DNA from 4 places in the Dactylosporangium thailandense genome. Region 1 is predicted to be linked to each of the others. Evidence: riboswitches for the same ligand, from Rfam matches in the RefSeq annotation. Region 1 holds a riboswitch; each other region holds the start of a gene.
The links. A riboswitch is a leader RNA that binds a small molecule or an ion and turns the genes downstream of it on or off. The one in region 1 is predicted to bind cyclic di-AMP.
Positions count from the first base shown of each region.

Region 1 (7,366 bases):
CCACGAGCCGCAAAACGCCCGCGGCGACGAGCCGCTCGACGAGTTCGTCGAGCGTCTGACCTTCGTACCCGACGCCCACGATGCCAGGCGACACGATCCGCACCTCCGATTCCTTTACCTTGCCGAGGCTACCCAGCTCAGCATGCGCTGACGCAGTACCGCGGAGATGTCCATCGCCTTGATGCGGTCGGCGAGAATGCGGGCGTCGATCAGGCGCGCCTCGAGCAGCGCAGAGACGAAGACAAGGTCCTTCTCGCGGCCGGCGGCGAGCTTGGATGCCGCGCAGTCGTGCGGCTCCAGGCAGCGGGCCTGCGCGGTACCGGTGTTGGCGTTGGCGACCACGACGAGCCTGTCCCGCCAGCCGTCGGGCAGGACCGCCGTTGAGGTGTCCACGCCCTGGGCGTAGTACCCGTAGGTGCTGTCGAACGGAGACATCTCGCCGATGCCGCCGTCGACGAGATCGGCCTTGCGCCCGTCCGGGTCGTCGAAGAACGCGATGTCGACCTCGGTCGAGCGGGTGACGACCGGCGGCAGGAGATGTTCCGGTATCGCGCCGAGGATCGACTGGCTGCCGATGACCAGGACATCGGGGTCGTCCACGATCGCGGACACGGCACGCAGCACGTGTTCAAGCTGCGCGCGTTCATGCGGACCTCGCCGCCCGGGGATGGGTGGCGTCGAACGCCGCCAGCACCTTCAGGCGCTCCCGATCGGTCAGCAGCCCGGCGAACGGCGTGTTCTGCCGGAACTCCGCCGCCAACTCCGTGCGCGCCGTGATCATGTCGACGACCGCGTCAACGCCCTCGTCGAGCAGCCGCTCCCAGGCGTCGAACCAGGTGTCGGCACTGCCGTCCGAGTGGACCTCCCGGCGGTGAGCCAGATTGCGGTACGCCAGCGCCATCCCGCGCACCGGATGAGCGACGAGCTTGCCGGCCACGGCGCGGTGCAGCCACAGGGACTTCTCGACCTCACGCCGGAATGGCGGCCGCAGGAGCCGCTCGACGTCGTCTCGCCGGATCCGCCGATGCGTGCCGGCCCGCACGAACGGCAGCGTCCCGCTGTCGCAGAGGTCGACGACGTGCTGCCGCGAGCAGTGCAGCAACACGGCGGCCTGGGTGGTCGTCAACAGGGCGGACGGCGTGGAACTCACGTCACCATCGTAGCCCTAAACGCCAAAAACGCTACGAACCCCTCCTTGAAGGGTGCTCGACGCGCTGACGACTTGACCTCCATACGAAGGCGAGCGTTGATCGACCTCCCCGTCCGATTATCTCCCCCGAGCGTGGATGGCGAAGGGCTGGCAGTGGATGCCGTGTGTCCGCCGCCGCGGATGCCTTCGTAGAGGGCTTGGTCAGGCGGTCGCTAAGGAGTGCAGGTAACGGTCGACGTCGAAGTGATGGTCGGTGAGCCGTCGGCGGGCGGCGGCGCGTTCGTCGTCGGTGAACAGGGCGCTGTTGCATTGAGCGATCGTGTTGATCGAGCATGGGATTCTTCGCCGCGAGGTCCGCCTGGAGGCTGGCGGTCGCCGGGTAGCACCCCTGCAGCTGTCCGTTATGCGCCGTTTTGTTATCGCGACGACCAGCATCAAGGAACACGAGCGTGGACCCCTACCGAAGTTCTTGCGGCAGGGGATCTTGACGATGGCTCAATGCAACAGCGCCCGCAGGTAAATCCCGGTGCGATACGGCCTGCAGTTACCGCTACCGATGATTAAAAGTCCGCAGCTCTGCCATTGAGCTAGCAGCCCGCGCCCAACAGGGCACCCTGCCCGCCCCCTCGACTTCGCGCGCGTTTCCCGAGCAGCGCGCCCGGGGGCGGAAACGCCCGGCGGCGGCCTCCCACACCCCATGGGAGGGCCGCCGCCGGGTTCGGAGGGAGAAAGGTCAGCAGGACAGCGAGCCGGCCCCCGTGCCCGTGCCCAGGATCGACACGAAGCGCTGGTACGCCGCCACGCGGCTCTGGACCTGCGCCGGGTTGCGGCCGCCGCACTCCAGGCTGCCGTTGATGCTCCGGATCGTCTCGCCGAAGCCGGCGCCGTTGACCATCGCGTTGTGCGGGGTCATGGTGCCGGGGCCGCTCTGGGTGTTCCAGTACCAGAGGGCGGTCTTCCAGGCGACGGCGGAGTCGGTCTGCACGAGGTTCGGGTTGTGCAGCAGGTCGATGCCCAGCGCGTCGCCCGCGGCCTTGTAGTTGAAGTTCCACGACAGCTGGATCGGGCCGCGGCCGTAGTACGCCGACTGGCCGGCCGGGCAGCCGTAGGACTGGCTCGTGTCGCAGTAGTGCGAGTAGTTCGCGGTGTTCTGCTCCACGACGTACACCAGGCCGCCGGTCTCGTGGTTCACGTTGGCCAGGAACGCGGCCGCCTCCTGCTTGCGCACGGCATCCGAGCCGGTCTTCGCGAAGCCGGGATATGCCGACAGCGCCGCCACCAGGCCCGAGTAGGTGTAGAAGGAGTTCCGGCCCGGGAACATCTGGTTGAACTGGGCCTCGCTGACCACGAAGGAGCCGTTGGAGGGGGGCGGGGTCGTGCCGCCGCCACCGCCGCCGGTGCCCGAGCAGGTGTACGGGTCCCAGAACCAGGTGCTGATCACGGGGCTGTAGCCGGGGTTGTCGTGCTCGGCGATGTAGAACTTGCCGTCCGTGAACTTCACGATGTCGCCGGTCACGTAGTTGCGGCCCTGCACCCAGGCCGGGAAGCTGCAGCCGCCGGCCGAGCCGGTCTGGGGCGGGTTGGTCGTCGGCGTGCCGCCGCCGGCGCCGCACGAGCCCTGGTCCTGCCACACCCCGGTGGTCCCGGGTGGCGCCTCGTTCTGCGTCCACCACTTGGCGAGGTAGTTGTGGCCGTTGCGGGAGACCGTCGCGCCTCCGGTGTAGACCGCCGAGGACTGCCACGCGGGGCTGCACGACGCGGCCGAGGCGGGCAGCATGTTGAACACCGCGACCACCCCGCCCGCGATGGTCACCGCGGCGAGCATCGCCAGCAGGCGCACTCTCGACACCGTTGATCACTCCTTCTGAACCAGCCGATTGACCAGCCCATATGACCAGGCACTTCGGCTCGAAGGAGCGAACGTCATCTTTTTATGAAGAATATTTACGGTTGCCTTGAGGCCCGGCCGCGGCGAGTGATCTGCGTCACTTATCGCTGGTCATAAAGATCTCCGCACAAACGGTGCGGTGCGCAAAAGAAGCGCCCTGGGTACAGTGACCCACGGTCACGTCCAGCAGGCGCCGCCCCCGGCGCCGGGCGGGGCTGCCGCCCAATCGCCGCACGTGGCGAGCCGGGGACCCACCGTTACGTTGGGGTGAGTCCGCCCTTCCGATCGGAGGGGCGGTAGGGATCGTTCCGTCCCGAACCCGTCAGCTAACTCGGTCGGCGGCCGACGGAAGGAACAACGAACCAGATGTCATCGCGACATCCCTACCGGCGCATGATCGTCGCGCTGCTGGCGGCTCTGGTAGTCGGGGGGCTCGCCGCCACGCCCGCCGCGGCCGAGCCCGGCGGCGACACCGGCGACGAGGGGTCCAGCGCGAACCCGACCCTCGGGTCCGTGCTCGAGGACAGCACCCGCGCCTGGTCCGAGGCGAAGGAGAAGTTCGACGCCTCCGTCAAGCGGCAGGGCGAGCTCACCGCGCAGCTGCAGGCGACCGAGGCCCAGCTGGCCACGGTCCAGGAGCAGGTGGCCGCGATCGCCGTCGCGGCCTACCGCACCGGCCCGCTGACGACGTTCGCCGCGCTGATGGACGCCGGCACCCCGGACAGCTTCGCCGAGCGGGCCGACACCATCAACCAGATCGCCCACCACAACGACAACCTGCTGCACCAGCTCAAGGGGCTCAAGGAGAGCCAGGCCGCGCAGAAGAAGGCGCTCGAGGACGAGGTCGCCGCGCAGCAGCAGCAGGTGCAGACGATGGAGCAGAAGAAGAAGGACGCGGAGACCGCCCTGAAGCTGGCCGGCGGGCCGAGCAAGGGCTTCGTCACCGCGAACCTGCCGAGCGCCGACCCGGTGCCGCGCACGTCCAGCGGCGCGCTGCCGAAGGAGTCGTGCAGCGTCAATGACCCCACGACCACCGGCTGCATCACCCCGCGCATGCTCCACGCGATGCAGGAGGCGCAGAAGGACGGCTTCAAGCGGTTCGTCGCGTGCTTCCGCCCGAGCGGACCCTACGAGCACCCCAAGGGCCGGGCCTGCGACTTCTCGGTCCAGACGAAGAACGGATTCGGTGGCGTGGCCTCCGGTGACGACTACGTCTACGGCAGCACGCTGGCCGCGTACTTCGTGAAGAACGCGAACCAGCTCGGCGTCATGTACGTCATCTGGTTCAAGGAGATCTGGACCCCGGCCGTGGGCTGGCACCATTACAGCGGCGTCGCCGGCGATCCCTCCAGTGACCACACGAATCACGTGCACCTGTCGATCCTGTAATCCTCAGACGCGCGACCGGCCGGCCGATGGGGCAACCGTCGACCGGCCGTTTCCGTCGCAGGGGGAATAGCAGTGAAGTACCGTCTCGTGACCCGCAGCGACTTCGACGGACTGGTCTGCGCGGTCCTGCTGCGGCACCTCGACCTCATCGGCGACATCACGTTCGTGCACCCGAAGGACGTGCAGGACGGCGCGGTGGAGGTCGGGCCGACGGACATCCTCACCAACCTGCCGTACGCCCCCGGCGCCCACCTGGTCTTCGACCACCATCACTCCGAGACCCTGCGCGCCGCCAAACTCCACCATGGGCAGGCGACCAACCACATCATCGACGCGGATGCCCCGTCGGCGGCCCGGGTGATCTACGACCACTACGGCGGCGCCGAGCGCTTCCCGCACGTCTCCGACGAGCTCATGGTCGCCGTGGACCGGGCGGACTCCGCGCAGTACGACATCACCGAAATCCTGCAGCCGACCGGCTGGACGCTGCTGAACTTCCTGATGGACAGCCGCACCGGGCTGGGCCGCTTCCGCCAGTTCCGGATCTCCAACTACCAGCTCATGATGCAGCTCATCGACGCGTGCATCGACCACCAGGACGTCGAGGAGATCCTGGCCCTGCCGGACGTGGCCGAGCGGGCCGAGCTGTTCCGGGAGCAGCAGGACCTCTTCGTGGACCAGCTGCGCCGGGTGTCGCACGTGCACGGCGACGTGGTCGTGGTCGACCTGCGCGACGAGGAGACGATCTACGCCGGGAACCGCTTCATGGTGTACGCGCTGTTCCCCGTGGCCCGCGTCTCGATCCACGTCATCTGGGGCAAGCAGAAGCTCAACACGGTCTTCGCGGTCGGCAAGTCGATCCTGGACCGCACGTCCCCGACGGACATCGGGTCGGTCATGCTGCGGTACGGCGGCGGCGGCCACCTCGCCGCGGGCACCTGCCAGGTCCCGCACGACCAGTCCGAGCAGGTGCTGCACGACCTGATCGAGAAGGTCGGCGCGCCGATGAGCTCAACGGCGGCGAGAAAGCACTAGAGGATCTCGGTGTCCCGCAGCAGGCGCCACAGGCCGGCACCGTCCGGGGCGCTCAGCCAGCGCCGGTCGTTGGGCGGGAAGCGCCGCGGGCTGCCGGCCACGCCCGGGAACGCGCCGGCCAGCACCGCCTGCGTGGGCGAGAGGTGCCGGATCGCGACCGCGGCGATGCTGTCCGGGTGCTCCGCGGCGAACTCGGCGTAGATCTCCGGGTCGTGCTGGCCGTCGTCGCCGACGAGCAGCCACTGGATGTCGGGGAACTCCTGGGCGAGCCGCGACAGCGTGGCCTGCTTGTGCGCCTGGCCGCTGCGGAAGAACCGGTCCGGCTGGGGCCCCCAGTCGGTGAGCAGCAGCGGCCCGGCCGGGTAGAGGTGCCGGGACAGGAACCGCGTGAGGGTCGCCGCCACGTTCCAGGCGCCGGTGGACAGGTAGAAGACCGGCGCGCCCGGGTTGGCGTTGACCAGCCGCTCGTACAGCACCGCCATCCCCGGTACCGATGCCCGGGCGTGCTCATCGAGCACGAAGGTGTTCCACGCGGCCAGCAGCGGCCGCGGCAGCGTGGTGATCATGACCGTGTCGTCCACGTCGGAGACGATCCCGAAGCGGGTGGCGACGGGGTCGATGATCCGGATCGGCGCCTCGACGGGGGCGCTGTCCTCACACTGCAGCGTCACCGTGCCCCACCCGGGGGCCAGGTCGGCCTCGACCACGAAGTCGACGAACCCGCCCCGGTCGCAGCGCACCTCGCTGGTGCGCCCGCCGACCTCGATGCGCACGAGCGCGTTGCTGACCGACACGGCGGTGAACGAGCGCCAGCCGCGCAGCTTCTTCAGCCGCTTGCCGGGCTTCGGGTCGATGCGGGCCAGCAGCACCCGGCCGAGGACCCGCACCCAGCCCGGCCGGGTGTCGGTCGCGGCCGAGCCGTAGCCGGTGTATGCGGTGACGGCGACCTTCCAGCCCCGCCGGCGCAGCCGCCGCTCCAGGACGCCGTGGAACGCGTCCTCGATGCGCGCCGCCCGGTGCAGCGGCAGGGGCGCGCTGGTCGGAGAGCTGGGGGTCAGGGACACTGTCCCACCCTGCCATACGCCTGCCACCCCTGCACCCGGCTAGCCGATCAACCCAACGTGACCAACAGGCGACCGTGGCATGAAACCGTGAGCCCGAACCGCCGCGGCACTTCTAGCGTGAATGTCATCAGGAACACACTGACAGCGCACAGGAGGTGCGAGATGGCTACCACATTCGAGGCCGTTCGGGCCGAGGCGCTGTTCGCCTCGGATCTGCAGGGCTCGCAGACCCCGGCGCGCGGCGAGATCCGCACGGCGATCGCGGCGACGCTGCGCCGCATGGGCGTGCAGGGTTGCGCGGCCCGGGTCGCGAGCGAGTTCGGCGACCACCCGGAGACCGCCGTCGCCCGCATGGCGTGGGCGCTGGCGCAGGTCCGGGCGACCTATCCGGCCGAGGGCTCCAAGACGCTGCGCGCGATCCACGCCCTGCGCCGGCCCGGCGCGGTCATCCGTACGGTGGCCGCCTGACCTGTGCCCGCATGAAATGTGCGGCAAAAGGGCAGTACCACGGCCATGCAGGAACTGCACGTCACCATCGACCCGGCCCACGCCGACCCCGCCGTCCAGCGGCTGCAGGAGCCGCTGGAGGCGCAGCTGACCTCGGCGCTGCAACGGGCCGCCGAAGTCATCGAGCACGACTACCACGGCGAGTCCGTGGAGCGGGTGAGCCACCGGCTCCTCGAGATCGCGCGCGCGAGCCTCCACCCCGACATCGCCGACGCCTGGCTGCCCGACGAGCGCGAGCTGCGCCAGGCGGCCCAGGCGATCGTGAGGGATTTTCACTGATTGCCCCGATCGTGCAACCTGTCCGCCCCACACTGTCTCCAGAGCCGCACCAAC
Region 1 is NZ_AP029195.1:10,116,645-10,124,010, reverse strand. Features, by position in the region: gene AC6JBM_RS45090 (DUF488 family protein, N3 subclade) at 1-103, opposite strand, end outside; gene AC6JBM_RS45085 (DUF6036 family nucleotidyltransferase) at 115-624, opposite strand; gene AC6JBM_RS45080 (helix-turn-helix domain-containing protein) at 644-1,150, opposite strand; gene AC6JBM_RS45075 (glycoside hydrolase family 19 protein) at 1,884-2,999, opposite strand; cyclic di-AMP (ydaO/yuaA leader) riboswitch at 3,248-3,395, shown strand; gene AC6JBM_RS45070 (coiled-coil domain-containing protein) at 3,405-4,427, shown strand; gene AC6JBM_RS45065 (exopolyphosphatase) at 4,500-5,462, shown strand; gene AC6JBM_RS45060 (App1 family protein phosphatidate phosphatase) at 5,459-6,520, opposite strand; gene AC6JBM_RS45055 (hypothetical protein) at 6,689-6,994, shown strand; gene AC6JBM_RS45050 (hypothetical protein) at 7,040-7,312, shown strand.

Region 2 (7,366 bases), 1.2 Mb from region 1:
GAGCGCGGCCGCCAGCCGCCGCATCGACAGCGCGGCCAGCCCGTCGGTGTCGGCCAGCCGGATCGCGGTCGACACGAGGCGGTCGGGGTCCGCCGCCGGACCCGCCGCGGGGGAGCGGGGGCGGCGCGCCACCACGGTGCCGATGCCCGGCTGCGGCTCGACCAGGCCCTCCTGCCGCAGCGCGGTCAGCGCCTTGGTCGCGGTCGCCATGGCCACCCCGTACGTCCGCATCAGCTCGCGCGTCGAGGGCACGCGGTCGCCTGGACGCAGGTCGCCCGCGGCGATGGCGGCCCGAATCCGGGCGACGATCCTCAGGTAGGGGGGCACTAGTGCACACCCTACCGCCGTACACGCGTCGTTGAGCGCCCCGTCGCGGTGTTCGTACGGTGTACGCATGACACGGGTTCTGATCTCCGGCGCGAGCATCGCCGGCAATGCCGCCGCCGCGCTGCTGGCCCGGAAGGGGTGCGCGGTGACGGTGGTCGAGCGGGCGCCGGCGATCCGCGCGGGCGGGTACGCGATCGACATCCGCGGCGTCGCGCTCGAGGTCGCCGAGCGCATGGGAGTGGCGGCGAAGGCCCGTGCGCACGGTACCGACACCGAAGGCACGAGCTTCGTCGACGCCGCCGGCAAACGCATCGCCACGCTGCCGCTCGGTTTCGGGGTGCTCGACCCCGCCGACATCGAGATCATGAAGGGCGACCTCACCCGGCTGCTGCACGCCGAGGTCCCCGCGGGCGTCGAGTGGATCTTCGGCGACACGATCGAGGAGATCGCCGGGGATCGGGTCACGTTCCGTCACACCCCGCCCCGGCGGTTCGACTACGTCATCGGGGCGGACGGCATCCACTCGCGCGTCCGGGAGCTCGTGTTCGGGCCGTCGCGGCAGTACCTGCACCACCTCGGCAGCAGCAGTGCGGTCTTCACGGCCCCGAACGAGCTGGGCATCGAGCGCTGGCAGCTGGTGCACTCGATGCCGGGCCGGGTCGTCAGCGTCAAGACCGACAAGGGCTCGGAGACGGTGAAGGTGACGCTGCTGTACGGCGGCCCGATGCCATCCCGCGACCGCGAGGAGCGCCTGCGCGCCATCGAGAACGCGTTTCAGGGCTCGGGCTGGGTGGTGCCGCGGCTGCTCGAGCTGATGCGGGCCGCTCCCGACCTGTACGTGGCCCCGAACGCCCAGGTCAGGATGCCCGCCTGGACGGCCGGTCGGGTCGCGCTGGTGGGCGACGCCGGCTACGCGCCCTCCGCGCTGACGGGCCAGGGCACCGGCATGGCGCTCGTGGGGGCGTACGTGCTCGCGGCGAATCTGCACGATCTGCCCGCATATGACCGTCAGATGCGCGGCTTCGTCGACGTCAACCACAAGGCGGCGCTCGCCCCGGCCCGCGGCTTCGCGCCGAAGTCCGAGCTGGCCGTGAAGCTGCGGCACCTGAGCATCCGCATGCTGCCGTACCTGCCGGGCAACGGCCTGATGATCGCCGCGATGACCCGCGAGGCCCGGCGCGCCGCGGGGGCACTGCGACTGCCCGCGGCAATCTCGTGACGCCGAAGGGGTTTACTTCAGATCCGGTTTGATGCGTCGATGTAAGGGTGCAGGGTCGGCCGGACGCGGGTAGGCGAGCGATGCGTGATCGAGACGCGGCGATGGACGCGATCCGCTCGGTGTACCGCATCACGGGCCGCATCAACACCGGCACCACGCTGGCCGAGACCCTGCAGCTCATCGTGGACGCCGTCGTCGACGGGACCGGGTTCGCCGTCGCCGTGGTCAACTACCTGCACCCGGAGGGCGAGTACGAGGCGATCGCGCTGGCCGGCTCGGAGGAGGCGCGCGCGACGCTGCTCGGGACGCGGTACCCGGCGGCGGAGCTCGACGAGTACCTCGGGCGCACGGAGGCGTGGGGGCAGCTGCGGTACCTCCCGCACGAGCGGCACAGCGATCACATCCACTCCTGGGTGCCCGACGCCGTGCCCGGCTGCGAGGACGTGCCCGAGGCGGAGCGCTGGCACCCGCTCGACGCCCTGTTCGCCCCGCTGCGGGCGCCCGACGGCGAGCTGGTCGGCATCCTCGGCGTCGACCTGCCCACCGACGGCCGCCGGCCCGGGCCGCTGCAGCGTGAGCTGCTGGAGATGCTCGCCGCGCAGGCCGGCATCGCGATCAACAACGCCAATCTGGTCGAGGCCCTGCAGCGGGAGCGCCGTCACCTCGCCGCCAGTGAGGAGGCCTTCCGGCTGGCCTTCACGGGTGCTGGTACGGGCATGTGCATGCTCGGCCTCGCCGGCGCCACCCAGGCCCGGATGACCCGCGTCAACCCCGCCCTGTGCGAGCTGCTCGGCCGCACCGAGGCGGAGCTGCTCGAGCTGCGCATCGCCGACCTCATGCACCCGGACGACCTCGACCTGGCCCGGCTCGCCTTCGCCGCCGCGACCACGGGCAAGGGCACCCAGGTGCGCGACTACGAGATCCGCTGCGTGCGCGGCGACGGCACGGTGATCTGGGTCGCCGCGACGCTGTCCATCGTGGCCGGGCCGCCCGCCTTCGGCATCCTGCAGGTCCAGGACATCACCGAGCGCAAGGCGGCCGAGGCCGACCTGGTGCGCCGGGCGTCCCGGGACCCGCTCACGGGCCTGGCCAACCGCGACGCGCTGGCCGCACCGCTCGCCGCCGCGGTCCGCCGGGCCCGGTCCGGACACGGTGTCGGGGCGCTGCTCTTCTGCGACCTCGACGACTTCAAGACGGTCAACGACACGCTCGGTCACGACGCCGGGGACGCGGTGCTCGTCGCCGTGGCCCAGCGGCTGTGCGCGCTCGTCCGGCCCGGCGACACCGTGGCCCGCCTCGGCGGCGACGAGTTCGTGGTGCTCGCCACCGACCTGCCCGGCACCGACGCGGCCGGCCTGGCCGCGCTCGTCGACCGGGTCGAGCGGGCCGTCTCGGCGCCGGTGGTGCACGACGGGCACGTGTTGCGGGTGCGGGTCAGCGTCGGGGCGGCCGTGATCGATGACACGGTGCTCGATGCCGGGGCCGCCCTGCGCCTGGCGGATCGGGCGATGTACCAGGTCAAGGGCGCTCGGCACGGGCGCGGGATGACCGATCGTGTGACAGCGCACGGTGAGCGTTCCGGTGCGCCGGGTGGGATCCCGTTGCTGTGGCTGGCCGAGTCCTGAAGTCCCCGTTACTGTCGGGTGGTCTGCCACGGGCGACGCGCTCCGAAATGCGGGGCCACCGGGCGGGCGCCGTCGAGTCGCGACGCTCACTTCGGCGTCGTGAGCCGGGGACCCATCGCAGTCCTTGGGGTGTATCCGTGACCGAGTCACGGTAGGGCGAATCCTCCCGTCCGAACCCGTCAGCTAACCCGGTAGGCGGCACCGGAAGGAGACCTTCTCGTGTTCGTCGACGCCCTGTGTCGTCTTTCCCTCGGACGGGTGATCGCCAGGACCTGACCTGGCCCGTGTCCACCCGCTGACCGTTCGTCTCGCCGCCGCGCGATCCCTTTCGCACCACGGGATCGTGCCGATGGCGCGCGCCCGCATCCGTCTGAGGAATGATCTTGCTGAAACCTTTACCGCGCCAATTCCAGGCGCGTCATCGCCGATCACTGCTGACCGTCAAGCCCGTGGCCGTGTCCGCGGTCGTCCTGTCCGCCACCCTGCTCGCGTCCGGCTCGGCCGGCCACTCCGCCTCCGCCGGCGCGCCACGCCCGCCGGTCGCCGCGCCCGCCGCGCCCGCGCCGCTGTACACCGAGGACGCCTCGCTCGTGCTGTCCCAGCTCGACGGGCAGGCCGCACTCTCCGACGCGCCCGCGCCGGTCCCCCCGCCCCCGCCCGCCCTGCCGCGGCCGGTCGCCGGGCTGAACCAGACCCAGATGAACAACGCGGCCGCGATCGTCCGGCAGGGCCGCGCCCAGGGCGTGCCCGAGAAGGGGCTCGTCGTGGCGGTCGCCACCGCGATGCAGGAGAGCGACCTCTACAACGTCGCCAGCCCGGCCGTCCCGTCCTCGATGAAGCTGCCGCACGACGCCGTCTCGACCGACCACGACTCGGTCGGGCTGTTCCAGCAGCGCGCGAGCCAGGGTTGGGGCAGCGTGCCCGAGCTCATGGACCCGGCGCACTCGGCCGCGCTGTTCTACTCGGCGCTCGCCCGGGTGTCGGGCTGGCAGAGCATGAGCGTCACGGCCGCGGCCCAGGCGGTGCAGCGCTCCGCGTACCCGGGGGCGTACCAGAAGCACGCCGGCCGGGCCGCGGAGGTCGTCGCCGCGATCGCCTGAGTCGCTCAGCGAACGGGATCGATGGTCCACTCGTCCTCGTGGTCGGCCAGGTGTACCGTGCCGACGGTTCCGCCCGGCGTCAACGTGACCTCGATGCCGGGCCGGGGCCGGCCCTCGGGCGGCGGCACGTACGCGTAGCGGTTGAGGACCAGCACCGTGGCCCACCGCTGCCGGGTGCGGTCGAAGACCCGGTCCATGCCGATCAGCGCCACGCCGGCCGGCGTGTCCGTGACGTATCCCGGCACGGGCACCGGCCGGCGCGCGTTCGTGGCGAGCTGTTCGGCGACGTGGCGCCACACGGCCCGGTCCTGCGCCGCCGAGCCGGGCGTGATCCCCTCCACGCTGGCGTACGCGTCCGGCGCCCACTGCCACAGCAGCCCGCTGCGCTCGGGGTGGGCCTGTTCGCTGTACCACTGCGCCGGACGCCCGCCGAGGGAGTCCGCGGGGTCGAGGAGCATCGCCGGCTCGTCCGCCTTCGTGGCCGGGTCGAGGAAGCGCGGCACGAACCCGGGCGCGTAGAGCGAGATCGTGAAGTCGGTGGTCGCGGGCTGGTCGGCGTACCGCTCGGACTGCCGCGCCGCCCACAGCGACGGGCTCGGGCCGGCCGCGACCCCGTCCGGCAACCAGCCCGGCCGCAGCCGCAGGACCAGCACCGGATCGAACCCGCCGACCCCGGCCCGGGTCGCGCCCGATGCGTCCGCCGCCCCGGGCACCGGCCCGCCCTCGGGCCGCCCCGGCAGCGTGACCGCCACCCCGGCGACCAGGGCGAGCACCGCAGCGGCCACCGCCCCGCCCGCGGCCGCGGCCCGCCGCCGGCGCCGCCGCCCCTCGGTCACCACCCGCCCCAGGTCGACGCGCGAGGCCGGGGCCTCGTCGCCGTCGCGCATGAGGACCCGCAGGCCCTCCTCCCAGTCGTTCACCGTGCCCTCCCCGCGTGCTCGGTGGTGTCCTCAAGCAGCCGCCGCATCGTGGCGAGCGCCGCCGAGGTCTGACTCTTGACCGTGCCGGGCGCGCAGCGCATGGCCAGTGCCGTCTGCTCGACGGACATGTCATAGAAGAACCGCAGCACCAGTACCGCCCGCTGCCGGTCGGGCAGCCGCGCCATCGCCTGCCGCAGCTCGAGCCCGGCGGGGATGCCCTGCAGCGCGACGTCCTCGGCGGGCCGCTCCGGCACCCGGTCCACGAGCGACACGCGCGCGGACCAGCCGCGCCGCCGCTCGTCGATGAACCGGTGCACCAGGACCGTGCGCACGTACGCGTCGACGTTCTCGGCCCGCCGGACCCGCCGCCAGCGCACGTAGACGTCGGTCAGCGCGCGCTGCACGATGTCGTCGCCGCGCGTCCAGTCGCCGCAGAGCAGGTACGCCGCCCGCCGCAGCCCGGGCAGCCGCGCCCGCACGAACTCGTGAAACTCTTGCTCGACGGCATTCGCCATGGTCGCTGCCTCCCCGCTTCACCCCCTTAGGCGTACGCGGGCCTCACCCCGGTTCGCCGGAGCCGAAGATTGCGCGTGCCAGGTGTTTCGTTACGGCGGGCCGACGAGTCTCAGCAGGCAGCGGCGGTTGCGCTCAGCGTGGAGCGGCGGTTGCGCTCAGCGCGGAGTAGCGGCCTGCGCTCAGCGTGGAGTGACGGTTGCGCTCAGCGTGGAGTGGCGGGTTGCGCTCAGCGTGGAGTGGCGGTTGCGCTCAGCGCGGAGTGGCGGTCGCGCGGCGGGCCAGCGCGACGAGCTCGGCCACGGCCGTGGGGGAGGGCGAGGCGAGGTCGAGCGCCAGCAACGCCTGGGAGAGCAGCTCCCCGGCCTGACGCCGGCACCAGTCGCGGGCGCCCGACTGCTCGATCGTCTTCGCGGCGCGCTCCACGTCCGCGTCGCTGAGCCGGGCCCGGCCCTCGAAGAGCGCGGCCAGCTCGTCGGCCCCGGCCGCGATCGCCGCGGCCACCGGCAGCGACCGCCGCCGCCGGCGCAGGTCGGGCCCGATGCCGCCGCGCTCGCCCCAGATGCCCAGGAGGTCCTCGGTGAACTGCACCGCGAGGCCCAGCCGCACGCCGAACAGCCGCAGCCGCTCCACCTGCGCCGGGTCCCCGCCGCCGGCCACCGCGCCGAGGGCACAGGCGGCGCCGAACAGCGCACCGGTGCGCTGCTCGACCATGGCCAGGCAGTCGCGCAGGAGATCGGTCCGCTCCTCGCCGCCGCCCACCGGGGGCGGCTGCGTGCGGGCCAGGGGCGGGGTGTCGCGCAGGGCCAGGGAGGCGTGCTGCCCGTGCAGGAGCTCCTGCACCGCGTCGCCCAGGATGCGCAGCATGGCCCGGTCGGGTCCGGGGCGGCCGGGGCGCTGGCGGGGGCGGGCGGGGCTGCTGTGGGTCGGGTCACCGGTGGCGATCACGTCGAAGGCCAGGGCCAGCAGGGCCTCGCCGCCAAGGGAGGCGGGCTCGGCGCCGACCACGCTCCAGGCGGTGCCGTCGGGGTGCTCGTCGACCAGGTCGCGGCGGATCGCCGACCAGTGGTGCATGAGCTCGACGGCGACCGCCGAGGGCACCGCGTCGTGGGGGTCGCCGCCGACCGCGTCCGCGCACACCAGGGTCAGGGCGCTGCGTATCGAGGCGGCGGGGGCGTCCTCGCCGCCCCAGGTGCGGTGATGCCAGCCCAGCTGCAGCTCGGCGACCTCCCGGGACGGCTCGGGCAGGCGCCCGATCGCCGTCCGCAGGGGCGGGTCGACCAGCCGGCCGGCCCAGCGCAGGACGTCGTCCGTGGTCCGCAGCACGATGACCACCGCGGTCGCACCACCCATCGCCAGAGAGGGAGCACGCAGCAGGTGCTCGGGATCGGGCCGTGCCGATGCGAGCCGCCCGGCGCCCGTGAACCTGGTCAAGTATGCCGGGGCGGTCGGGTGCGCATGCCGGATTCCGCAATGGAGGGGCTGTGTGGCGAAGACCGCATTCGCCCGTACGGTGCGTGTCGCGCCGAAATCCGCGTGTCGCCCGCCGGAGCGTGCGCCGGCCCCGCGGAGCCGCCGTCCGCGTTCCGCCCGTCGCAGCGCGCGCCGGCCCGCGACCCGCGATGCGCGCGTCGGCCGCCGGAGGGTGCGCCGGCCTCGCGG
Region 2 is NZ_AP029195.1:11,348,894-11,356,259, forward strand. Features, by position in the region: gene AC6JBM_RS50965 (TetR/AcrR family transcriptional regulator C-terminal domain-containing protein) at 1-327, opposite strand, end outside; gene AC6JBM_RS50970 (FAD-dependent monooxygenase) at 395-1,546, shown strand; gene AC6JBM_RS50975 (sensor domain-containing protein) at 1,627-3,171, shown strand; cyclic di-AMP (ydaO/yuaA leader) riboswitch at 3,245-3,384, shown strand; gene AC6JBM_RS50980 (hypothetical protein) at 3,621-4,271, shown strand; gene AC6JBM_RS50985 (hypothetical protein) at 4,277-5,191, opposite strand; gene AC6JBM_RS50990 (SigE family RNA polymerase sigma factor) at 5,188-5,706, opposite strand; gene AC6JBM_RS50995 (polyprenyl synthetase family protein) at 5,957-7,057, opposite strand.
Region 2: linked by a shared signal. The riboswitch ahead of AC6JBM_RS50980 (hypothetical protein) and the one ahead of AC6JBM_RS45070 (coiled-coil domain-containing protein) in region 1 are both predicted to bind cyclic di-AMP.

Region 3 (7,366 bases), 5.0 Mb from region 1:
AGGCGCTCAACGCGGCAGCGGCCGCAGCGGCGGGACTGGCGGCCGGCGTGCCCCTCGACGCGGCCGCGGCCGCACTGGCCACCGCCTCGCTGTCGAAGTGGCGCCTGGAGCAGCACGAGCTCGACGGCGGCGCGACGCTGCTCAACGACTCCTTCAACGCCAACCCCGACTCGGCCCGCGCCGCCCTCGACGCGCTCGCGGCGATCGACGGCCGGCGCCGCATCGCCGTGCTCGGCGAGATGCTCGAGCTCGGCGACGACAGCGCGGCCGAGCACCGCGCCGTCGGGGAGTACGCCGCGGCCCGGGCCGACGTGGTCCTCACGATCGGCGAGGCCGCCCGGGCGCTCGCCGCCGGGGCCGGCGCGCGGGCGGTGCCCCTGACCGGCAACGACGCGGCCGTGGACTGGCTGCGCGAGCACCTGACCGCCGGCGACGTGGTGCTCGTCAAGGCCTCCCGAGCGGCCCGCCTCGACGAGGTCGCCGCCGCACTCCTGACCCCATAGCGCGGGCTTGCATCCGGTACCCGGGTACAGGTTTATCGTCGAGGTCCGCCACCGCCAGCGCAAGGAGCTGCGATGACCTTCGACATCCCCGACGCCTGCACCCTGCCGGCCGCCGACCGGCCGCTGCGCCTGGCCGAGTTCGACGCCCTGTTCGGCACCGCGGCCCGCACGGTCACCACCCTGAGCCCCACCCACGCCCGGCTGCACCTCACCGGCCCAGCGGGCCTCGAGGCCACCGTGCGGGACCTCGCCGCCCGCGAGACCGCCTGCTGCTCGTTCTTCACCTTCACCGTCACCCCGCAGCCCGTCGAGGACGGCGAGGCGCTCGTCCTCGACGTCGAGGTCCCCGCCGCCCACACCGGCGTCCTCGCCTCGCTCGCCGCACGCGCGGCCGGCCCGACGCCGTGACCAGCCTCCCCGAACCCGAAGGACGGGCCGGGCTGCGCTCCGGCGAGGTCGCCGGGCAGGCCGGGGTGAACATCCAGACCCTGCGGTACTACGAGCGCCGCGGCCTGCTCGCCCCGCCCGACCGCTCCCTGGGCGGGCACCGGCTCTACCCGCCCGGCACCGTCGCCCTGCTGCAGGTCATCAAGGCCGCGCAACGGCTCGGCTTCACCCTCGACGAGGTCGCCGAGCTGCTCGACACCGGCCGCCGGCACCCGACCCCCGACCTTCGGCAGCGCGCCATCGACAAGATCGCCGAGGTGGACGCGAAGATCGCCGACCTCACCACCATCCGGGCGGCCCTGACCGAGGTCGTCGACGCCCGCTGCGACTCCCTCACCAACTGCACCTGTGCCGACTGCCCGATGCCGATGCTGACCATCGGCGTCCGCCCCGACCTCGACGGAGACCTCGCATGAGCCTGTCCCTGCCGCCACCGGTGAACGACGGACCGCCGCTGCGGTCCAAGGTCAGCGGGGTCCTCGCCGCGATCGCCTGCGCCGCCTGCTGCGCCCTGCCGCCGCTCGTCGCCGCCGGCGTGCTCACCACGGCGGGCGCCGCGATCCTGCAGAAGACGCTCCTCGCCGTCTCCGCCGGCCTGGCCGCGACCGGGCTCGGCCTGTGGTGGCTGCACCGCCGCCGCGCCGCCGCGGCCGCCGCGCCCGCCGCGGGCTGCGGCTGCACGGGCGGCTGCGGCTCCTGACCGGCGGTGGCTCAGACGGGGACCGGAGTCTGCAGCCGCTTGCCGCGCCCGCGCATCTCCTCGTACCAGCCCCAGTCCTCGTTCTGGTCGATGACGGTCTGCAGGAAGCCCTCCACCGTCTCGGTGCGGGCCCAGTCCCGCTGGAGCTCACACGCGACCGAGTTCCACGTCGTGGGCTGCGCCCCGGCGTGGTTGATGCGCTCGAGCGCATTGTTGTGCGACTCGATCGTCGTGCCACCGAGCGCGTCGACGACCGGGAAGACCTGGTACCCCTCGTTGAGCGCGTCGAGGCTCGGGAACAGCAGGCACGCCTCGGTCCACAGCGCGCACATGATCAGCTTCCGGCGCCCCGTGGCCTTCACCGCGTCGAGGAACTCCTTGTCCTCCCACGCGTTGATCTGCGTCCGGTCGTACGAGGGGATGTCGGCGAGCTCGTTCTTCAGCTGCGGAACCGTGTCCGGGTTCACGCCCGACTTCACGTTCACGGTCGAAAGCACGGTCGGCACGTTGAACACCCGGGCGAGGCGCGCGAGGGCGACCATGTTGTTGAGCATCCGCCCGGTGTTCATGGACCGTACCGTGTAGATCTGCGGCGGCTGGTAGTCGATGATCACGAGTGCCGCGTTTCCCGGGCTCAGCAGGTGGTCCTTCGCCGGGTCACGCTTGGGAAGGCTTGTCATGGCGTCCTCCTCGCTGCGACTGGCCGTAAGGCGAGCGGTTGCGACTGGCCGTAAGGCGAGCGGCACGCTCACCACCGTCGGCACCGAGCTACCCCCGCCCGTCCAGGAGAAACCCGGCGCCGACCCTCCGACCGCCTACGAGACCGCGCCGGACTGGGTGAGCAGCGTGGGGTACCAGCCGTCCGACGGGTGACTCGTCGCCGGATAGTCGGCCGGCGGGTTCGTCGCGTAGCTCGCGCTGTCGAAGTCGGGCGGCGACGATCCGGCTGCCGAGGTCGTCACCCTGCTCGGCGGTCCCAGCCCGCGGACGATGTGCCCACCATCCGGCCCGACACCGAACGAACTCGGCAACGGCTCGGCCTTCATGCCGCTCACCGCCCTGCGCGCCAGCCTCCGGGAGGGCCCTCCGTGACGAGAGCGCCTCGCACAGAATCGCGGACGCCCCGTGCGATGGACCTGCACGGGGCGCCCTTGTTGCCCTTCGACCAGTTCCCCGGGAGGGGCACGAGCGCTGTGCTGAGTTCAACCGCCAGTGGTCGAAGCGATTCACCGGACTCGTTGGGCGATCCTCAGCTCCGTCAGGTAGCGCTTGACAATTTGCCCCCCGCAGTCCGCGTCGATCAGCCGCGCGATGGAGTTCAGCAGTGCGTTCCGCTGCACGTCCGGCAAGGCACGGTGCTGAGAGTAGGTCAACAGCAGATCCAGGTAGTCAGCTGTCGAGTACGGCAGCTCCCACTCGTATCGGTGGAACTTCGCAGGCCCGAATCGCCCCGACGAGGTGAGCTCCCGATCGTCCTCGACGATGTCACGAGCGGTCTCCAGACGCAGGCCCGGTGGGGTCGACGGATCGAAGCGCTCGTAGCACTTCTGGATCTCAACGAAGAATGCCTCGGTCCAGGTACCGCCGGCGATGTGGTGGGTTCCCACGGTGGCCAGCAGGCCACCGGGGCGCAAAGCGTCAGCAGACTTCGACACCCGCACCGCGGGGTCGATCCAGTGAAACGCGGTAGCGGAGAACACCACGTCGAACGGTTCACCGGGCAAGGGCCACTCCTCGAACGCCGCCGTAACGACCTCCACCGCGTCGAACGCGGCAAGATTTCGCCGAGCCACAGCCGCCATGTCCGCGCCCAACTCGACAGCCACGATGCGGCAGCCCCGCTCGGCCAGCGGCACGGTCGCCTGCCCGGTGCCACAGCCGATCTCCAGCACCCTTGCCCCAGGCGCTACCCCGGCCGCAGCGAGATCATCAAACATCTGCACTGGATACCGAGGGCGGGCACGGTCATAGCGTGCAGCGTCCTCGTTGAAGGTCTCTCGCAACCTCACGTAGTCATTGATATCGCTCACCAACAGAGAGTACGAGCGCAGCTCCTACGACAGGCACCCAATTCTCGATGCCAGGCACGGCAGGGTGGAGCCGCCCGCCCGCCGATCGTTACTGGAATTCGCAATCACGTGCCAGTACGAGAGCGCACTCGGCTGTCGCCCGGCGTGGCGGCGAAGCTCATCGCCGGCGCCGCGAGTGCCACGGCGCCGGCGATGGCGAGCGCGACCGCCGCCGCGGACGATCGCCGTCCGCGGGCGAGACGCAGTGCTGTCATGTGAAGGCCTCCAACCCGGAGCGCGCCACCCCGGCACGTCGGCCTTCATCTATGTCATGTACTCGGCGCCGGGCTCACTGAGCCCCGGTGAACCTTCGCGGCCGGAAACCTCAATACGAGTAGCCCCGCTGGGAGATCCAGTCGGCCAGCTTCGGGACGCTGACCCAGTAGGTGCCGTCGCCCCGGGGGTTGGCCGGATCGGCGATCTTCACCGTGCTGCCACCGTCCTGGTATCCCACGACGGTGAGGTAGTGCCCGCCTTCGTAGGAGTGGTAGACACCGGCGTTGTCCGTGAGGTGCCCGGCGATGTTGGCGACGACCGCCCGCCCGCTGCTGATGGTGGACACCACGTCGGCCTGCAACTGCTTCGCCTGCGCTGACGTCGCCGGGTAGGCCGGGATCTCCCTGGTCCGGTACACCGTGCGGCCGTCGCCGATCACGCTGTTGAGCACCCGGGTGGTGTCCAGGGCCGAGTTCGTCCCGTTCGTGGTGGTGCCCAGCATCGACGCGGCGCGGTCCTGGGTGATGGCGTGACCCGCCGCCGTCAGCGCGATCCGGGTGGCCGCCGGGCCGCAGTAGTAGAAGTTGGGCTGCAACTGGAAGTCGTAGGCGAGCTCCTTCTCCGCGGGGGCCGCCGGCGTCGACTGCGTCGGCGCCGGAGCGGACGGGTCAGGCACGGCCCGGGCGGCATCAAGCCCGCCCGCCGGCGCACCTACCGCGGCAGCGGGGGCCGACGACGTGTCGGCGGCCTGGCCACACGCGCTGACGGCCGCGGCGGTCACGGCGAGCAGCGCGCCCGAGATCGCGACCGCTCGCACCCGGCGCATGCCTCGGATGCGGCCGGCCTGCTCACGTACGGGTTCAGCATGCATTGCGACTCTCCTCAACACCCCGCGCAGGGGTGATCGATCAGGGTTGAGCATCGGGGGTTGTGCGCGCAGCACGGCGCTCGGGGCAGGCCGCAGGGGCCAGCCACCGCAACACGGCGTGGGCAGCGCGGAGCAACGCGTCCCGGCTCGCCCGCAGCGCACTCGGCGCCGCGCGGCGGCGGTCCGCCCTACGTGTGGTTAGCGCTCGGCCGCCGATGATCGACGCAGACCCGGGCGCGCACGCTCCGGGCGAGATTGGCTGCAGCGGGGGTTGCGGCTGTGCACAGGCGAATCTCCCTTACGCATCCGCTTACCGGGTTAGCTGACGGATTCGGGCGCGAAGGTCGCCCTACCGCGGGCGCTCGGCCCACGGATTCACCCCAGACGTGCGGTGGGTCCCCGGCTCGTGCATGGCACGACTCAGCGGGCCCGTCCCGGCGCCACCTGTTGTGAGCACGAACCGGGGCGAGCGATCAATGACGTTACGCAAGGCCACGGGCCCTGCAAACACCTGCTAGCTGGAAGAGCTGCTCTCCGCGCAACTACGCAACGCGGCGTTGGCCGCACTGTCCGATCAGGACGTGACATGCCGTCAGCCGCCGGCCCACGGACCGTCAGATCCGTGGGCCGGCGGCTGACGGTTGCTCAGTCCAGGGCCAGGGTCAGGGTGTGCTCGGTGGCGGAGCCGGACACGCGGGGTCCTCGCCGCGGGCCGCGCGGCCCGGTGACCCAGCACACGGTCCAGCCCTCGATCAGGTGCTCCAGCCCGCGGGTCACGACCGCCCGCAGCTGCGATCCCGCCCGGGTCACCTCGACGACCACACGCTCCTCGCCGGCCGCGTCGAAGAGCGTGGCGACGCGCCGGTCGCCGTCGGCCATCCCGAAGACCTCGAACACCGGGGCGAGCGCGTCGTCGTAGTCGGGCCGGTCGGTGCGTGCGCCGAGGGCGATCACCGAGCCGGGCCGCACCAGCAGGGGAAGCGACGCGAAGTCGTGCCGCTGCCGGACCCAGCCGGGTCCGCTCACCGTGGTGCCGTCGAGGTAGCTGGTCCACGCCCCGCCGGGCAGGTAGAACTCGACGTCTCCCTCGTCGCTGAAGACCGGCGCGACGAGCAGGTCCGGCCCCAGCATGTACTGCCGATCGAGGAACGACGACGTGCGATCCTGCGGGAACTCGAGCAGCATCGCTCGCATGACCGGTATCCCGCGCCGGTGCGCGTCCACGGCCGCCGCCCACAGATAGGGCATGAGGGCATTCTTGAGCTGCGCGAACTGCCGGGTGACGGTGACCGCCTCCTCGTCGAACGCCCACGGCACCCGGTACGACTCCGAGCCGTGCAGCCGCGAATGCGAGGAGAGCAGCCCGAAGGCCACCCAACGCTTGAAGAGCGCGGCGGACGGCGTGCCCTCGAATCCGCCGATGTCGTGGCTCCAGAAGCCGAAGCCGCCCAGGCCGAGGGAGAGCCCGCCGCGCAACGAGTCGGCCATCGCGGTGTACGTCGACTCGCAGTCGCCGCCCCAGTGCACGGGGAACTGCTGGCTGCCGACGGTGGCGGAGCGGGCGAAGAGCACGGCCTCGCCCTCGCCCCGGTGCCGGCGCACCTCGTCGAAGACCGTCTGGTTGTACAGCAACGGATAGTAGTTGTGCATGAGCTGCGGGTCCGACCCGTCGAACCACACCACGTCCGTGGGGATCCGCTCGCCGAAGTCGGTCTTCACGGCGTCCACCCCGGACTCGAGCAGCGTCCGGATCTTGCCCGCGAACCATTCGCGCGCGGCCGGGTTGGTGAAGTCGACGATGCCCATGCCCGCGACCCACAGGTCCGACTGCCACACGGTGCCGTCCGGGCGGCGCAGCAGGTAGCCGGCCGCGGCGGCCTCCTCGAACACGGGCGAGCGCTGGCCGATGTACGGGTTGATCCAGACGCTGCGCCGCAGGCCCCGGTCGCCGAGCCGGCGCAGCATCTTGTCCGGCTCCGGGAACACCCGCCGGTCCCACTCGAAGTCGCACCAGTGCAGGGCACGCATCCAGTAGCAGTCGAAATGGATCACGCTCAGGGGCAGGTCCCGCTGCGCCATGCCCTCGACGAAGTGCGTGACCGTCGCCTCGTCGTAGTCGGTGGTGAACGAGGTCGACAGCCACAGGCCGAACGACCATCGCGGCGGCAGGGCGGGGCGGCCGGTCAGCGCCGTGTACTTGCGCAGGATCTCCGCCGGTGTCGGGCCGTAGATCACCAGGTACTCGAGGTGCGGGCCGGGGGTCGAGAACTGCACCGCGGAGACGATCTCGGACGCCACCTCGAACGAGACCCGCGCCGGCGAGTTGACGAAGACCCCGAAGCCGGCGTCGGTCAGGAAGAAGGGGACCGACTTGTACGCCTGTTCGCTGGCGGTCCCGCCGTCCTGGTTCCAGCTGTCGACGACCTGCCCGTTCTTGACGAAGGGCGTGAAGCGCTCTCCGAACCCGTAGACGTTGGCCCCCACCGGCAGCGTCAGGCGCTCGATCATGAAGTCGCCGGCGGCGGCATCGGTCATCGAGGCCAGCGACTTGAAGCCCGAGGAC
Region 3 is NZ_AP029195.1:5,156,560-5,163,925, forward strand. Features, by position in the region: gene AC6JBM_RS22340 (UDP-N-acetylmuramoyl-tripeptide--D-alanyl-D-alanine ligase) at 1-503, shown strand, start outside; gene AC6JBM_RS22345 (hypothetical protein) at 576-911, shown strand; gene AC6JBM_RS22350 (MerR family transcriptional regulator) at 908-1,366, shown strand; gene merT (mercuric ion transporter MerT) at 1,363-1,650, shown strand; gene AC6JBM_RS22360 (hydrolase) at 1,662-2,330, opposite strand; gene AC6JBM_RS22365 (hypothetical protein) at 2,466-2,612, opposite strand; gene AC6JBM_RS22370 (class I SAM-dependent methyltransferase) at 2,877-3,680, opposite strand; gene AC6JBM_RS22375 (C39 family peptidase) at 4,045-4,806, opposite strand; cyclic di-AMP (ydaO/yuaA leader) riboswitch at 5,096-5,239, opposite strand; gene yicI (alpha-xylosidase) at 5,449-7,366, opposite strand, start outside.
Region 3: linked by a shared signal. The riboswitch ahead of AC6JBM_RS22375 (C39 family peptidase) and the one ahead of AC6JBM_RS45070 (coiled-coil domain-containing protein) in region 1 are both predicted to bind cyclic di-AMP.

Region 4 (7,366 bases), 1.6 Mb from region 1:
CGACAAAGAAGAGCCCGGCGACGCCGCCCCCGCAGCAGAGTACGAAGAGGCCGATCCCGCCGAAAATAATGATCTTCCAGGTTTTACTCACGCGCATCAGCGTATGAATCGAGATCAAGACCTGATGTAAACCATTTGACGCAGGTCATGCCCGATGCGCGACGATTCGCGCGAACGGGAACGGCGTTATGGCGCGGTCGGCACGTGCGCGCGGCCGCGGGCAGAGGCCGGAGCCATGTCCGATGCGAGACAAGCCGCGGGCCGGGAAACGGGGTCGCGAGCCGCGAAAACGGGGCTGCGGGCCGGAAACGGGGTCGCGAGCCGCGAAAACGGGGCTGCGGGCCGGAAACGGGGTCGCGAGCCGCGAAAACGGGGCTGCGGGCCGGAAACGGGGTCGCGAGCCGCGAAAACGGGGCTGCGGGCCGGAAACGGGGCCGCGGGCCGCAGGCCGGGGAATCGAGCGCCGCGAGCCGCGAGCCGCGAGCCGTTTCAGGCCCGCTGTGCGACGACGAAGAGGCGAGGGAACGGCAGGATCGTGCCGAAGGGCTCGCGCGGGTACAGCTGCCGCATCTGCTCCTTGACCTCCGCCGTGAACTCCTCGAGGTTGTTCCCGGAGAGGGCGTCGAGGTAGGGCCGCAGGCCGGTGCCCTTGAACCACTCGAAGACCGGGTCCTCGCCGGGCAGCACGTGGTAGTAGGTCGTCTCCCACGCGTCCACGGTGAGGCCGGCCGCGGAGAGGAGCCGCACGTAGTTGGCCGCGCTCAGCACCGGCGACGCCGAGCGCGGACCCGTGGTGCCCGAGGCGCCCGCCAGCAGCGGTGCCCAGCGCTCCTGTGCCGCCACCGCGACCATGCCCGGGTCGAAGGAGAGCGGCACCTGGAAGGCGAGCGTGCCGCCGTCGTCGAGCGCCGCCGCCCACAGCGGCAGCAGCGTCTCGTGGTCGCCGACCCACTGCAGCGAGGCGTTGGCCACGATGACGTCGAGGGAGCCGCGCTGGGGCCGCCACTCGCCCGCGTCGGCGAGCTGGAAGGTCAGCTGGGCGGTTCGGTGCTCCGCGGCCGCCGCGATCATCGCCGGCGAGGAGTCGAGGCCCAGGATTGCCGCGTCCGGCCAGCGGGAGGCGAGGGTGGCGGTCATCGTGCCGGGGCCGCAGCCGAGGTCGACGACGGCGACCGCGGACGTGGTGGGGATGCGCGCCACGAGCTCGCGGAACGGGCGGGCGCGCTCGTCGGCGAAGCGCTCGTACTGCTGCGGATCCCAGGTCGCCATGCCCCAATGATGAAGGGCCGCCCTTCGATGGGAAGAGCGGCCCTTCGAACAAGCGACGAACTAGACCTTCGGCCGCCCGTACCCGTAGATGCTGTCGACGCCGATCGGCGCCTCCTTCACCACGTCGCCCGTGTGCGGGGCGTGCACGATGGTGCCGGGCTTGACGTAGATGCCGACGTGGCCGAGCCCGTTGTAGAACACGAGGTCGCCGGGCAGCAGCTGGGAGCTGCTGATGTGGGCCACCTTGCTCCACTGGCTGGCCGCGTTGTGCGGCAGGCTCACGCCCGCGGCGCCCCACGCGCCCATGGTCAGGCCGGAGCAGTCCCAGCTGTTCGGACCGGCGGCGCCCCACTTGTAGGGCTCGCCGAGCTGTGCGTAGGCGAAGTTGACGACCTTCTGCCGGGTCGCGTCGTCGACGACGGGCGCCTTGGCGTTGGTCGTGCCGGGCGAGCTCACCTTGGTACTGCCGGCGTTCTTGGCCTTCTTCTGCAGGTCCTCGAGCTTCTTGACGTCGCCCTCGATCTGCTTGCGCTGGTTTTCGAGATCGGCCTTCTGCGTGTTCTGGGCCGCGATCGTCTCGTCCAGCTTGGCCTTGTCGTTCTTGTAGTCCTCGATGCTCTTCTGCTGCTGGTGCGTGATCTGCTGGAGCATCGAGAGCTGGTCCATCAGCGAGCCCGACGACGTCGCGTTGAGCACGATGTTGAGGTTGCGCATGTTGCCGTTGGTCTTGAACGCGGCGATCGCGATCTCCTGGACGGCGCCGTTGGTCGCCGCCACGCTGTCCTCGAGCGTCTTCGCCTTGCTCTGGGAGTCGGCCAGGTCGATGTTGATTTTGTTCCAGGCCTCGACCGTGGCCTCGAGGTCCTTGTTCGACTTGTCGAGCTGAGCCTCGATGTCGGCGAGCGACGGATCCGCGTGCGCGACCGTCGCGGGTGCGAGCACGGTGAGTGAGACGAACCCGATCAGCAGAGTCCGCAGCACCGACCGGCGGGCACGATGTCCAGTGGACAAGGAAAGACCCTTCTGCACCGACACCGCCTACCGGGTTAGCTGACGGGTTCGGGCGGGAAGAGATAGCGCCCTACCGCAGCGTTGCGGATTCACCCCGAGAAGCGCGGGTCCCCGGTTCGCCGCGCGCGCCCGGGGGTGGGTGCGCGCGATGTCGATTCGGCGGCGCTTGCCCGGCGCCGTCCGGGTTGGACGGCGGACTGCCGAGCAGGCCAGAGCCTAACTTAACGTGATCATCTCGCGGGCGAAAGGCGTGCGTCCCGCTCGATATCTATTACCCCAAAAGTCCGTATTACTGCCGGTTGGCCGCCCGTGCCAGACCGTGACATCGGTGCCGGACGGTTACAGATTCGGGGCTTGATTCCTACGCGGAAGCGGGTTAAATACTCCTAACTTCTTACACCGCCGGTGCAAATAGTTCGGGGGTCCGCACGTGCTACGGGTCCAGAACCTCGAGGTCGTCTACGACGATGTGATGCTGGTGTTGCGGGGCGTGGGCCTCGCCGTCCCGGAGGGCCGGATCGTCGCCCTCCTCGGCGCGAACGGCGCCGGCAAGACCACGCTGCTGCGGGCGCTCTCCGGCCTGCTGGGCGTGCACGACGGGGCCGTGACGCGCGGCTCCGTCACCCTGGGCGACACTCCCGTCCACCGCCTGCGCCCCGCCGCGGTCGTGCGGCGCGGGATCAGTCAGGTGATGGAGGGCCGGCGCACCTTCGCCGAGCTCACCGTCGAGGAGAACCTGCGGCTGGGCGCCCATACCCGCCGCCGCGGCGCGGCCGAGGCGATGGAGCGCATGTACGCGCTCTTCCCGGTGCTCAAGCAGCGGCGCGCGGCGGTGGCCGGCTACCTCTCGGGCGGCGAGCAGCAGATGCTGGCGATGGGCCGGGCGCTCATGTCCGACCCGAAGTACCTGCTGCTGGACGAGCCGAGCCTGGGCCTGGCCCCGCGCATGGTCGAGCAGGTGCGGGACCTGATCGTGGAGATCAACCGGGCCGGCACCGCCGTGCTGCTGGTCGAGCAGAACGCGACCATGGCGCTCTCCGTCGCCGAGCACGGATACGTGCTGGAGAACGGCAAGGTCGTGCTCGACAAGCCCGCCGCCGAGCTGCTCGCCGACGACGACATCCGCGAGTTCTACCTGGGATCGCACGCCGCCCACTCGTTCCGCGAGGTCAAGCACTACAAGCGGCGGAAGCGGTGGTTGTCGTGAGCGATGTGCTGACCTTCAAGGACGTGCAGCTGAGCTTCGCGGGCGTCAAGGCGATCAACGGGGTCGACTTCAGCGTCGGCGCCGACGAGCTCTTCGCGGTGATCGGCCCCAACGGCGCCGGCAAGACGTCCATCTTCAACGTGATCTCCGGGGTGTACCGCCCGCAACACGGCCGGGTCCTGCTCGGCGACACCGACATCACCGGCGCGCGCCCCGACCGCGTCGCCCGGCTCGGCGTCGCCCGCACGTTCCAGAACGTCGAGCTGTTCCGCCAGCTCACGGTCGTGGAGAACCTGATGCTCGGCCGGCACCACCACATGCGCTACGGCACCCTCGCCGCCGTCGCCTGGCTCGGCCGCGCCCGCCGCGAGGAGCTGGCCAACCGGGCCCGGGTCGAGGAGATCGTCGACTTCCTCGAGCTCGCGCCGTGGCGCCGGATGCCGGTGGGGCTGCTGCCGTACGGCGTGCAGAAGCGGGTGGAGCTGGGCCGCGCGCTCGCCATGGAGCCGCGGCTGCTGCTGCTCGACGAGCCGGTCGCCGGCATGAATCTCGAGGAGACCGAGGACATGGCGCGGTACATCCTCGACATCCGCGACGAGCTGGGCATCCCGATGATCCTCGTCGAGCACGACATGGGCCTGGTCATGGACCTCGCCGACCGGGTGCTGGTGGTCGACTTCGGCGTCCCGGTCGCGTGCGGCACGCCGAAAGAGGTCCAGCAGCACCCCGACGTGATCCGGGCGTACCTGGGGGAGGGGGTATGACCATCGCCGAGCTGGTGCGCGATCGGGCGCGGCGGACCCCGGACGCGGTCGCGCTGCGGGAGAAGCACCGCGGCATCTGGCGCGAGATCACCTGGCGGCAGTACTGGGACACGGCCCGGTCGGTCGCGCACGCCCTGCGCGGGCTGGGCGTGGAGCCGGGCGACCGGGTCGCGATCCTGTCCGAGAACCGGCCCGAGTGGCTCTTCGCCGACGTCGCCACGGTGGCGCTGCGCGCGGCGACCGTCGGGCTCTACCCGACCAGCCCGTCCGGCGACGTCGGCTGGCTGCTGGCCCACTGCGGCGCGAAGGTGCTCATCGCCGAGGACCAGGAGCAGGTGGACAAGGCCCTGGCGGTGCTGGAGGACTGCCCCGGGCTGCTCAAGATCGTGTACCTCGATCCGAAGGGCATCCGCAACCGGTACACCAACGATCGCCTGCTCTTCTGGGGCGACCTGCTCGCCGGCGTCTCCCAGGAGGACCTGGAGCTCGCGGCCGAGCCCGGCGACCTGGCGACGCTCGTCTACACCTCCGGCACGACCGGGCGGCCCAAGGGCGCGATGCTCACCGTGTCCAATGTGGACTTCGCCGTCGGCGTGCTGCGCGGCGAGGGCGGGCTCACCGATCCGCCGCCCGGCCCCCGTGACCTGCTGCTGTCGTATCTGCCGCTGTGTCACGTGGCCGAGCGCGTCTTCACAGTGTGGCTCGGCGCGGCCACGGGCGTGGTCGTGCACTTCGGCGAGTCGATCGCGACCGTGCAGGCGGATCTGCGCGAGGTACAGCCGACGATCCTCTTCGGTGTCCCGCGCATCTGGGAGAAGATGCTCGCCGGCGTCACCACGCGCATCGCCGGAGCGTCGCGGCTCAAGCGCGCCAACGCCCGGCTGTGGCTGCGGGTCGCCGACAGCATCGGGGCAACCCTCGCCGCCAACGGCGGGCGGCACACCCCCGGCAGCCGGCTGCGCTACGCGCTGGGCTGGCTGTGCTGCTACCGCGCGCTGCGGGAGCGGATCGGGCTGCGGCACGTGCGGTACGCGGCCAGCGGCGCCGCCCCGGTCGCGCCCGAGGTGCTGCGGTTCTTCATGGGCATCGGGGTGCCGATGCACGAGGTGTACGGCATGACGGAGAACGCCGCCATCGCCACCGCCAACCGGCCCGGCCGCGTCCGCCTCGGCACCGTCGGCGAGCCCCAGCCCGGGGTCGAGGTCCGCATCGGCGACGGCGGCGAGATCCTGACCCGGCACGCGGGGACCTTCGCCGGCTACTACGCCGACCCGGACGCCACCGCCGCGGCGCTCACCCCCGACGGCTGGCTGCGCACCGGGGACATCGGGGCGCTCGACGGCACGCACCTGCGCATCACCGACCGCGCCAAGGACATCATCATCACCGCGGGCGGCAAGAACATCGCGCCCAGCGAGCTCGAGAACGCGCTGAAGGCCTCCCCGTACGTCAAGGAGGCCGTCGTCGTCGGGGACCGCCGGGCCTTCCTCACCGCGCTGGTCGGCATCGAGCTGGAGACCGTCGGCGAGTGGGCCCAGCGGCGGGGCCTGGCCTACACCACCTACCGCGACCTGTCCGGCAAGCCGGAGGTGCTGGCCCTCGTGCGCGGCATCGTCGACGAGGTCAACGCCGGCCGCGCGCCGGTCGAGCAGCTCAAGACGTTCCGGCTGCTGCCCAAGGAGCTCGACCACGAAACCGGAGAGCTGACCGCCACGCAGAAGGTGCGCCGCGCCGCGGTCGCCGAGGCCTTCCGCGCCGAGGTCGACGAGATGTACCGGAGTCCGGCGTGAAGGATCTGCTCGAAAGCGTGCTGCGGGGCATCGGCACCGGCAGCGTGTACGCGCTGCTGGGCCTCGGCTTCGTGATCATCTACAAGGCGACGCGGGTGATCTCGTTCGCCCAGCCGTCGTTCATGCTCGCCGGGGCGGTGCTGGTGACGTACCTCGCCGGCCCGCTCGGCTTCTTCGCGGCCCTGATCGCCGCGGCCGCGCTCACCGGCGGCCTGGCCCTGGGCGTCGAACGGCTCGCGGTGCGCCCGATGATCGGCCGCCCCGTGTTCACCGTCGCCATCATCACGCTCGGCATCGACATCGCCGTGCGGGTCGTCGACAACGCCTTCATCGGCCTCGACGTGCGCCACGTCGGCGACCCGTGGGGGCTGAAGGTGTTCAAGCTGCCCGGCGGGGTCGTCGTGGAGCAGCGGCACGTGGCGATGGTGCTCACGACCGCGGTGCTCATCGCGGCGCTGTTCGCCTTCTTCCGGTACACCCGCACCGGCCTGGCCATGCGGGCCGCCGCCTACGACCAGGAGGCGGCGCTCGCGCAGGGGGTCAGCGTCGGGTCGGTCTTCGCGATGTCGTGGGCGCTGGCCGGGGCCCTCGCGGCCGTGGCCGGCACCTTCGCCGCGGTCGGCGGCAGCGTCAGCGAGTCGCTGTGGCTGGTCGCGCTGACCGCGCTCCCCGTGATCATCCTCGGCGGGCTGGACTCGCTGCCGGGGGCGGTCATCGGCGGGGTGGTGGTCGGGGTGGTGCAGGAGGTCACCGCGGCCTACCAGGGCCACCTGCCGTGGCTCGGCGGCAACTTCTCCGTCGTCACGCCCTACGTCGTCATGCTGCTCGTCCTGCTGGTCCGCCCGTACGGGCTGTTCGGCACCCGGGAGGTCACGCGCGTATGAGAAAGCGTCCGCTGCTGCACACCGCGTACTCCCAGGACTTCGCGCTGTTCGGCACCGCCGTCCAACGCTCGTTCGTGCTCGTGGGGCTGCTCGTCGCGCTGGCGATGCCGTTCCTGGTGCAGGACGACGTGCTGCAGCTGCTCGGCCTCGCGTGCGTCACGGCCCTCGGCGCGCTCGGCCTCAACATCGTCACCGGTCTCGCCGGGCAGGTGTCCCTCGGCCACGCGTTCTTCCTGGCCATCGGCGCCTACACGGCGGCCGCGCTGGCGGGTGACCCGGACGGGCGCACGATCGGCTTCGGGGTCACCGAGATCCTGGTCTGGCTGCCCGCGGCGGGGCTGGTCGCGGCGCTGGCCGGGATGCTGGTCGCGCCGCTGGCCACCCGGCTGCGCGGGCTCTACCTGGCCGTGGTCACGCTCGGGCTGGTCTTCATCGGCGGGC
Region 4 is NZ_AP029195.1:8,546,949-8,554,314, reverse strand. Features, by position in the region: gene AC6JBM_RS38050 (Rv0361 family membrane protein) at 1-91, opposite strand, end outside; gene AC6JBM_RS38045 (methyltransferase domain-containing protein) at 490-1,269, opposite strand; gene AC6JBM_RS38040 (NlpC/P60 family protein) at 1,330-2,250, opposite strand; cyclic di-AMP (ydaO/yuaA leader) riboswitch at 2,291-2,452, opposite strand; gene AC6JBM_RS38035 (ABC transporter ATP-binding protein) at 2,753-3,487, shown strand; gene AC6JBM_RS38030 (ABC transporter ATP-binding protein) at 3,484-4,251, shown strand; gene AC6JBM_RS38025 (AMP-dependent synthetase/ligase) at 4,248-6,041, shown strand; gene AC6JBM_RS38020 (branched-chain amino acid ABC transporter permease) at 6,038-6,925, shown strand; gene AC6JBM_RS38015 (branched-chain amino acid ABC transporter permease) at 6,922-7,366, shown strand, end outside.
Region 4: linked by a shared signal. The riboswitch ahead of AC6JBM_RS38040 (NlpC/P60 family protein) and the one ahead of AC6JBM_RS45070 (coiled-coil domain-containing protein) in region 1 are both predicted to bind cyclic di-AMP.